DNA from 3 places in the Streptomyces sp. NPDC015032 genome. Region 3 is predicted to be linked to each of the others. Evidence: riboswitches for the same ligand, from Rfam matches in the RefSeq annotation. Region 3 holds a riboswitch; each other region holds the start of a gene.
What was found. Region 3 has a riboswitch for thiamine pyrophosphate ahead of ACF08M_RS21195 (thiamine ABC transporter substrate binding subunit). Riboswitches for the same ligand answer to the same signal wherever they lie in the genome.

Region 1 (3,270 bases), on a different contig from region 3:
GCCGGTGCCACCCTGTTCAGAGCGGACGGCAACGACGGCACACAGAGGCTGCTGATCACGACCACCAGCGATTAGCCGGGAGTAAGGCGCAGCCCCCGCCCAACGGCCAGCCCGATCCTACGGATCAGAAGGTTGCAGGTTCGAATCCTGCCGAGTGCGCACCGCCTCTGAGACCGACAGCGTCCCCCAGAAAGTATGCCGGGGGACGCTGAGACGACAGAAGATCAGTCCGCAATTGGCAGATACAGCCGGTTGCCCTGCGCCGCGAACTCGGCGGACTTGGCGAGCATTCCGGCAGCGACCTCATCTTCGCTGGTCACAGCCCCATCAGAGCCGAACTGCTCTGTGATGCTTCTGCTGATCTTCATCGAACAGAATTTCGGGCCGCACATCGAGCAGAAGTGCGCCGTCTTCGCCGGTTCGGCGGGAAGCGTCTCGTCGTGGAACTCCCGTGCCGTGACCGGGTCGAGAGCCAGATTGAACTGGTCCTCCCAGCGGAACTCGAAACGGGCGTCGGAGAGCGCGTCGTCCCAGTCCTGCGCCCCCGGGTGTCCCTTGGCGAGGTCCGCCGCATGGGCCGCGATCTTGTACGTGATGACGCCGGTCTTCACATCGTCGCGGTTGGGCAGACCGAGGTGTTCCTTGGGCGTGACGTAACAGAGCATCGCCGTGCCCCACCAGGCGATCATCGCCGCGCCGATGCCCGAGGTGATGTGGTCGTACGCCGGGGCGATATCGGTGGTCAGCGGGCCGAGTGTGTAGAACGGCGCCTCCTCGCAGATCTCCTGCTGGAGGTCGATGTTCTCCTTGATCTTGTGCATCGGGACATGGCCCGGCCCCTCGATCATGGTCTGGACGCCGAACCGCTTGGCGATCGTGTTCAGTTCACCGAGCGTGCGCAGTTCCGCGAACTGGGCCTCGTCGTTGGCGTCGGCGATCGAACCGGGGCGCAGACCGTCGCCCAGCGAGTACGTCACGTCGTAGCCGGCGAGGATCTCGCAGAGCTCCTCGAAGTGCTCGTACAGGAACGACTCCTTGTGGTGCGCCAGGCACCACGCGGCCATGATCGAACCGCCGCGGGAGACGATGCCGGTCTTGCGGCGAGCGGTCAGCGGGACGTACGGCAGGCGCACGCCGGCGTGGACCGTCATGTAGTCGACACCCTGCTCGGCCTGCTCGATGACGGTGTCCTTGTAGATCTCCCAGGTCAGCTCCTCGGCCCGGCCGTCGACCTTTTCGAGGGCCTGGTAGAGGGGAACGGTGCCGATCGGCACGGGGGAGTTGCGCAGAACCCACTCACGGGTGGTGTGAATGTTGCGGCCGGTGGAAAGGTCCATGACCGTGTCGGCGCCCCACCGCGTCGCCCACGTCATCTTCTCCACCTCCTCCTCGATGGAGGACGTCACCGCGGAGTTGCCGATGTTGGCATTGACCTTCACCAGGAACCGCTTCCCGATGATCATCGGTTCGATCTCGGGGTGGTTGACGTTGGCCGGAAGTACGGCCCGGCCCGCGGCGATCTCCTCGCGCACCACCTCGGGCTCGACGCTCTCCCGGATCGCCACGTACTCCATCTCCGGGGTGATCTCGCCCCGGCGGGCGTACGCGAGCTGGGTCACCGGCCGCCCGTCCCGGCCGCGGCGAGGCAGCCGTGGCCGGCCAGGGAAGACCGCGTCGAGATTGCGCAGAGGAGACCCCATTCGCGGCGAGGTGGGCTTGAGCCCGTCGTCCTCGGGGCGGGCGGGACGGCCCGGGTACTCCTCGGTGTCGCCGCGCGCGATGATCCAGTTCTCCCGCAACGGTGCGAGTCCGCGACGGACATCGGTCTCCGTGGAGGGATCGGTGTACGGCCCCGACGTGTCGTACAGCGTCACGTCCTTGCCGTTGGTGAGGTGCACCTGGCGGACCGGCACGCGGAGGTCCGGGAGCGAGCCCTGGACGTATCCCTTGTGCCAGCCGATGGACTTCCCGGCCTCGTCGCTCTGGTTCGAGGCAGGCGTGCGTGCGTCCGATGTGGTCATGAGACCTACTCCCTACGCCGGCATTACCCGGTAACAGGTTCGGCGGTCGGCGCAGCCCGTCCCGTACGGCCCGTACGGATGTACGGATGTACGGATATCAGCGCCCTCTCAGCCCGGTGCTCCGAGCTCCCGCGTGTGCAAAGGTCCCTCCACGCTAGCGCCCCGTCCGGCGCGATGAACAGAGGGTCCTGCTCTTCTTGCGATGATCGGCCGGTGACGTCCCCCCATATCGCCTCCGACCCGCAGGGCCATCAGCACAGCCACTCGCACAGTCATGGCCCCGCCGCGCCCGTCTCCAAGCATCTGCGGAAGGTGATCGCGGCCGTACTCATCCCGTTCGCCACCGCGATCGCCGTCGGCCTGATGGTGCTCTGGCCGGGCGGTGCACCCCCGCACGAGCGGACCGGTGTCGGTTTCGACCGGCAGACCCAGCAGGGAAAGGTGGTGAAGGTCGACAAGGTGGACTGCAAGGAAGTGAACGCCGCCCAGATGCCCATCGACGGCGGGGCCACCCCGCCGTCGGGGAGCGGGCCGGGGCTGTGCGAGAAAGCCACCGTCGAGGTGACGACCGGTCACGACAAGGGCCGGGCCTTCACCGAGATCGTCCAGCCCGACGCACCACGTCAGTTGCGCGAGGGACAGGGCGTGGTCGTGGCGTACGCCCCCGACGCGCCCCGTGATCTGCAGTACTCGGTGACGGATGCGAGCCGGAAGTTCCCGATGGCACTGCTGGCCGGGATCTTCGCCCTGGTCGTGGTCGCGGTGGGCAGGATGCGCGGGGTGATGGCGCTGATCGCGCTCGCCGTGTCGTTCGCCGTGCTGACCCTGTTCATCCTCCCGGCCATCCTCCAGGGCTCGAATCCCCTGCTCGTCGCGGTGATCGGGGCCAGTGCGATCATGCTGATCGCGCTCTACATGTGCCATGGCCTGACAGCCCGCACCTCGGTCGCGGTGGTCGGCACACTGATCTCGCTCCTGCTGATCGGGCTGCTCGGATCGCTCTTCATCGGCTGGGCGAGCCTGACCGGCAACACCGACGACTACACCGGCCTCATCCACGGCCTGTACCCGCACATCGACATGAGCGGCCTGTTGCTGGCCGGCGTCATCATCGGTTCGCTCGGAGTGCTCGACGATGTGACGGTCACCCAGACGTCGGCGGTCTGGGAGCTGCACCAGGCGAACCCGGCCATGGGCGCGCGGGGGCTCTACCGGGCGGCGATCAGGATCGGGCGCGATCACATCGCCT
Region 2 (3,270 bases), on a different contig from region 3:
GAGTGCGCGGCGGTCAGCGTGGCGACGAGGGCGTCGAGGGTGGTGCCCGCGGGGAGCACGCGCACCTCGCCGTTCACGGACACGGAGAGGGGCGCGGGCCCGGCGGGGGAGGGGGAGGGGGAGCCGGGCGCGGAGAGCGGTGCGGGCTCGGTCATGCGGGCTGCTCCTGACGTACGGGGGCGGCGGGCAGGAAACGGTGCGGGGTGAAGGGGCGGGCCACCTCGGGCAGTTCGCCGTCGGCCAGCAGGGCGGCCATGGCGTCACCGGTGACGGGCGCGAGCAGCACCCCGTTGCGATGGTGGCCGGTGGCGAGGTGGAGGCCGGGCAGGGGGGTGGGGCCGAGCAGTGGGGCGTTGTCGGGGGAGGCGGGGCGCAGTCCGGCCCGGGTCTCGGTGAGCGGCAGCTCGGTGATGCCGGGCACCAGCTCGTGGGCGTCCCGCAGCAGTTCGTAGACGCCGCCCGCGGTGACGGTGGTGTCCCAGCCCATTTCCTCGCTGGTGGCGCCGACGACCAGTTCGCCGTTCGCGCGTGGGACGAGATAGACATGACTGCCCCGGACCACGGCCCGGACGGTCCGGGTGAGGAAGGGCGCGTACGGGGCGGGCACGGTCAGCCGCAGCACCTGCCCCTTCACCGGCCGGACCGGCGGCACGGCCTCGTCCGGCAGCCCCGGGAGCCGGCCGCTGAGGCTGCCCGCGGCGAGTACGACCTGGTCGGCGCCGAGCTCCGTACCCCCGGCGAGCACGGCTCCGGCGGCCCGGTCGTGGACGACCGTCAGGCGCTCCACCCAGCCGCGGTGGAGGACCACCCCGGCCCGCTCGCAGGCGGTCAGCAGCGCGGCGGCCAGCCGGCGCGGATCGATCTGGTGGTCTCCGTCGACCCGCAGACCGCCGCGGACACCGGGCGCGAGCATGGGCTCCAGGCGGCGGCAGTCGCGGCCACTGAGCCACTCCGACTCCAGGCCCGAACGCCGCTGCAGGGCGTGCAGCTCCCGCAGATGGGCACGGTCGTCGGAGTCCAGCGCGACGGCCAGGGTGCCGCAGGCACGGAAGCCGGTCTCCCGCCCGCTCGCCGCCTCCAGTTCGGCCGCGAAGGCCGGATAGCGCGCGGCCGAGGCGACATTGAGGCCCAGCAGCATCTGCTCGCCGTAGTGGAGTTCGGTGACGGCGGCCAGCATGCCGGCCGCCACTTGAGCGGCTCCGCCGCCGGGTTCGGGGTCGACGACCGCGGTGCGCAGTCCGCGTTGCGCGGCCCGCCAGGCGGTCACCAGACCGATGATCCCGCCCCCGATGACCAGGACGTCGGATCCGTTTCCGTTCCGAGAAGAACGCATGGGCGTCCAGCCCCTCCCTTCGCCGGCATGACCCGGATCAGGTTCGTACGGTCGGAGGCCGCCCCAGCCTCCCTCTCAGCCCGGTGCGTCCGGGCTCCCGCGAGTGTTTTACGTCGGCCACCCTAAACCCCGCCCGCCGGACCCGGTAAGGGAGCAGCCACCGTGGCCCGTTCGCTCGGGGGAGCGGGACGGGCGCCATGGAAGAGGTCCCCCTGTCCTGATGAATCGTCAGGTGCTTATGGTGTACGGGTGAGCGAGCAGCAGCAGTCGCAGCGGCCGGAGCGCCCCGTCCTGTCGGCAGAGCACCGTGTCGTCGTGGTCGGCGCGGGCATGGCCGGCGTACAGACGGCGGTGGCCCTGCGGGAACAGGGCTTCGCCGGCCCCGTCACCCTGATCGGCGCCGAACCGCACCAGCCCTACGACCGGCCCCCGCTGTCCAAGGCGGTACTGCTCGGCAAGGCCGAGAACTCGGCGTTCGACGTCGACTTCGAGGCGCTGGACATCGATCTGCGACTGGGCCGGGAAGTCACCGGCGTGCGCCCCGGCGCGCATGAGCTGGACACCCCGTCGGGACCCGTGCCCTACGACTTCCTGGTGATCGCGACCGGTGCCGAACCGGTCGTCCTGCCCGGTACCGAAGGCGTTCCCGGAGTCCACCTGCTGCGTACCCTCGACGACGCGGCACGACTGCGCCCCGTCCTCGACGAGCAGCACGGCGTCGTGGTCGTCGGAGCGGGCTGGATCGGCGCCGAGTTCGCCACCGCGGCCCGCGCCGCGGGCTGCGCGGTCACCGTCGTCGAGGCCGCCGACCGGCCCCTCGCGGGCGCGATGCCGGCCGAGGTCGCCGCCCCGATGACCGCCTGGTACGCCGAGACCGGCGCCGAACTCCTCACCGGAGCCCGGGTCGCCCGCATCGAGCCGGGCCGGGTGATCCTCGCGGACGGCCGCGAGATCCTGGCCGGAGCGGTCGTCGTCGGAATCGGCGCACGGCCCGCCACCGGCTGGCTGGCCGGCTCCGGCATCGCGCTCGGCACCGACGGATCGGTGACCGCCGACAGTGCGCTGCGCACCTCGCTGCCCGATGTGTACGCGGTCGGCGACTGCGCCTCGTTCCCCTCCGCCCGGTACGGCGAACGCCTGCTCGTCCACCACTGGGACAACGCCCTCCAGGGTCCCCGGACCGCCGCCGCCAACATCATCGCCGCCGCGACCGGCGGTGACCCGGCGCCGCGGACGTACGACCCCGTCCCGTACTTCTGGTCCGAGCAGTTCGACCGGTTCGTGCAGTACGCGGGCCACCACAGGGGCGCCGACACCCTGCTGTGGCGCGGTGAACCCACCGGCCCCGCCTGGTCGGTGTGCTGGCTGCGCGACGGCGTCCTGGTCGCGGTTCTCGCCGTCGGCCGGCCGCGCGACCTGGCGCAGGGACGCAGACTCATCGAGGCCGGCGCCCGCCTCGATCCGGCGCGCGCCGCCGACCCCTCCGTACCCCTCAAGTCGGCGACCCTCTGACGGCGTACCCCGGCGCCCCGTACGGTCGGCCCGGCTACCGACTGTCGGTCCGGGATGGCACGCTTGTCCCTGTGACCGAGATTGACGCAAAGATCGATGCTCTCGTCCCCGCCTGGCTCCACCTCCCCGACATCGCCGAAATGCTCGGTGTCGAGGTGACGCGCGTGCGGCAGCTGGTCAAGGAGGGCCAGCTCATCGCCGTGCGCCGTGGTGAGAACCGGGCGCTCCAGGTGCCTGCCGCCTTCATCGACGGCGACAAGGTGGTCAAGGGCCTCTCCGGCACCCTGACGCTCCTGAGGGACGACGGCTACAACGACGAAGAGATGCTGGAATGGCTCTTCACCCCCGACCCGACCCTGCCGGGCACCCCTGCCCAGGCACTGAGTGAGAACCGCGGCACAGAGGTGAAGCGCCGCGCCCAGGCG
Region 3 (3,270 bases):
CTGCCGGTAGATCTCCACCTCCAGCGTGGAGTACCCCGGACCGCCGAGGATCTGTACGACCCCGAAGGAGGTGAAGGTGAAGAGGAAGACCATCAACGCGGCGGCTGCCACGGCGGGTGCGAGGGCCGGCAGGGTGACCCGCCGCCAGGCGGCGAACCGCCCGGCGCCCAGCACCCGTGCGGCTTCCTCCTGCCGTGGGTCGAGTTGTGACCACAGCCCGCCCACGGTCCGTACGACCACCGCGTAGTTGAAGAAGACATGGGCGAGCAGAATCGCCCAGACGGTGGTGTCGAGGCGTACGCCCCAGAGTTCGTCGAGGAACCCGCCGCGTCCCAGCAGCGCCAGGAAGGCCGTACCGACGACGACGGTCGGCAGGACGAACGGCACGGTGACGACCGCCCGCAGCAGTTGCTTGCCGGGGAAGTCGAAGCGGGCGAAGACATAGGCACCGGGCAGCGCGATCAGCAGGGTCAGCGCCGTCGAGGCGAGCGCCTGCCAGGTGGTGAACCAGAGGACGTCGCGGATGTCCGGCCGGGTCAGCACCTCCGCGACCCGGCCGAACTGCCAGACACCGTCCGCCTTCAGCCCGCGGCCGACGATCGCGGTGACGGGGTAGGCGAAGAACAGCGCGAAGAACGCGACGGGCACGGCCATCAGGCCGAGCCGCACCGCGCCCCCGCGCCGCGACTGCTCACGCGCGCGGTCCACCCGCCCGGAGCGGCCGCGCGGCTCCTCACCCCACGGCCCCTCCTCGGGCGTGCCCTTCCCGCCCGCGTCCGTTCCGCGTACGGGAGTCTTCGCTACTTCACTACGAGCGAGGACCACGACTGGACCCACTGGTCACGGTTCTTGGAGATCTTGTCGGGGGCGACGGTCGCCGGCCGGTCGGCCGTCGCGCCGAACTTCGTGAAGAGCTCCGGCAGTTTCGCGCCCTCGGTGACCGGGTTCACGAACATGTTGAGCGGCATGTCCTCCTGGAACTTCTTGCTGATCAGGAAGTCCAGCAGGGCCTTGCCGCCCGCCTCGTTCTTCGCACCGTTCAGCAGGCCCGCGAACTCGATCTGGCGGAAGCAGGTCCCGGTGGCGACCCCGGTCGGTGCCTCGGCCGGCTGCGGCTTCGCGTAGAGCACCTCGACGGGCGGGCTGGAGGCGTACGACACGACGAGCGGCCGGTCGGCCTTTGCCTTCTTGCCGCCCGCGGAACCGGAGAACTCCTCGTTGTACGCCTGCTCCCAGCCGTCGACGACCTTGACGCCGTTGTTCTTCAGCTTCTTCCAGTAGTCCTGGTAGCCGTTCTCGCCGTAGGTGGCGACGGTGCCGAGGAGGAAGCCGAGACCGGGCGAGGAGGTCTGGGCGTTCTCGGTGACGAGAAGGTTCCGGTACGCGGGCTTCGCCAGGTCGTCGAAGGACCGCGGCGGCGCGAGCTTCTTCTCGGCGAAGTATTTCTTGTCGTAGTTGACACAGATGTCACCGGTGTCGATCGGGGTGACCCGGTGCTCGGCTGCGTCGAGTTGGGTATCGGCCGCCACCTGGTCGATACCCTTCGCCTTGTACGGCGTGAAGAGACCGCTGTCGAGGGCGCGGGAAAGCAGGGTGTTGTCGACACCGAAGAACACATCGCCGCGCGGTGAGCCCTTGGTCAGGATCTCCTGGTTGAGCGCGACACCCGCGTCGCCGCTCTTCAGCACCTTGACGGTGTAGCCGGTCTGCTCGGTGAACTCCTTCAGCACGTCCTTGGAGACGTTGAAGGAGTCATGGCTGACGAGTGTCACGGTCTTCGAACCGGAGCTCTTCGTGCCGCCCGAACCGGAGTCCGATGTATCGGAACTCCCGCATCCGGCCAGTGCCGTGACGCCGAGTGCGGCGGCAACAGCCGTCGTCGCGAGCTGCGTGGTTCTGCGCGTGGTGCTCATTGTGGATTCCTCCTGGGTTTTGGCCAGGAAGAGACGCGGCCCCGCCCGCGGTATGCGGGCAGGGCGCAACAGCATGAGTTGATGACCGAACTTCCTACCCGGAATGACCCGGGCGAGGTTCAGAGGGTCTGCGGCCGACCTGTCCTCGGTGCCGCACTCTCAGCGCTGTGGCGCTCCCCTGTCGGAATATGAAGTTGATTTCAGGCCCAGGTTACACGGGCCGTTCCGGCCTCAGCGCTCGGCTGCCGCCAGCTGCCCGCAGGCTCCGTCGATCTCCTGACCTCGGGTATCCCGCACGGTCACCGGCACCCCGTGTGCGGCGATCGCCTCGACGAAGGCCTTCTCGTCCTCGGGCCGCGAGGCCGTCCACTTGGAGCCGGGCGTCGGGTTCAGCGGGATCAGATTGACGTGCACCCGCTTGCCCTTGAGGAGCCGGCCGAGCAGATCACCGCGCCACGCCTGGTCGTTGATGTCCCGGATCAGTGCGTACTCGATGGAGATGCGGCGGCCGGACTTCTCCGCGTACTCCCACGCGGCGTCCAGCACTTCGCGCACCTTCCACCGCGTGTTCACGGGAACGAGCGTGTCGCGCAGCTCATCATCCGGTGCATGCAGCGAGACGGCGAGGCGGCACTTGAAGCCCTCGTCGGCGAAGCGCAGCATCGCGGGCACCAGGCCCACGGTGGAGACCGTGATCCCGCGCTGCGAAAGCCCCAGCCCCTCCGGCTCCGGGTCGGTCAGCCGACGAATCGCGCCGACCACCCGCTTGTAGTTGGCGAGCGGCTCGCCCATGCCCATGAAGACGATGTTGGAGAGGCGCGCCGGGCCTCCCGGGACCTCCCCGTCGCGCAGCGCCCGCATGCCGTCCACGATCTGGTGGACGATCTCGGCGGTCGACAGATTGCGGTCGAGACCAGCCTGCCCCGTCGCGCAGAACGGGCAGTTCATCCCGCACCCCGCCTGCGACGAGATGCACATCGTCACCCGCTCCGGGTAGCGCATCAGGACGGATTCGACGAGCGTCCCGTCATGCAGCTTCCACAGTGTCTTGCGGGTGGTGTCGTCGTCGCAGCTGATGTGGCGCACCACGGACATCAGGTCGGGGAACATCGCCTCGGCGAGCTTCTCCCGCGAAGCGGCCGGGATGTTGGTCCACTCGGCCGGGTCGTGCGCGTACCGCGCGAAGTAGTGCTGCGAGAGCTGCTGGGCGCGGAACGGCTTCTCGCCGATCGCGACGACGGCTTCCTTGCGCTCGGCGGGCGTGAGGTCGGCGAGGTGCCGCGGCGGCTTCTTGGCTCCGCGGGGCGCGACGAAAGTGAGTTCTCCGGGCTTAGGCATGGTTCATCCAGTGTCGCAG

Region 1: another riboswitch for thiamine pyrophosphate. It lies ahead of thiC (phosphomethylpyrimidine synthase ThiC); the one in region 3 lies ahead of ACF08M_RS21195 (thiamine ABC transporter substrate binding subunit).
Region 2: another riboswitch for thiamine pyrophosphate. It lies ahead of thiO (glycine oxidase ThiO); the one in region 3 lies ahead of ACF08M_RS21195 (thiamine ABC transporter substrate binding subunit).

Annotation. Positions count from the first base shown of each region.
Region 1 covers NZ_JBIBVN010000022.1:62,797-66,066, forward strand. Annotated here, with positions in the region: gene thiC (phosphomethylpyrimidine synthase ThiC) at 225-2,021, opposite strand; TPP riboswitch at 2,014-2,164, opposite strand; gene ACF08M_RS26780 (YibE/F family protein) at 2,196-3,270, shown strand, end outside.
Region 2 covers NZ_JBIBVN010000002.1:363,848-367,117, reverse strand. Annotated here, with positions in the region: gene thiS (sulfur carrier protein ThiS) at 1-155, opposite strand, end outside; gene thiO (glycine oxidase ThiO) at 152-1,333, opposite strand; TPP riboswitch at 1,331-1,444, opposite strand; gene ACF08M_RS04520 (NAD(P)/FAD-dependent oxidoreductase) at 1,583-2,845, shown strand; gene ACF08M_RS04515 (Rv2175c family DNA-binding protein) at 2,917-3,270, shown strand, end outside.
Region 3 covers NZ_JBIBVN010000014.1:101,725-104,994, reverse strand. Annotated here, with positions in the region: gene ACF08M_RS21200 (ABC transporter permease) at 1-654, opposite strand, end outside; gene ACF08M_RS21195 (thiamine ABC transporter substrate binding subunit) at 801-1,913, opposite strand; TPP riboswitch at 1,987-2,103, opposite strand; gene rlmN (23S rRNA (adenine(2503)-C(2))-methyltransferase RlmN) at 2,145-3,251, opposite strand.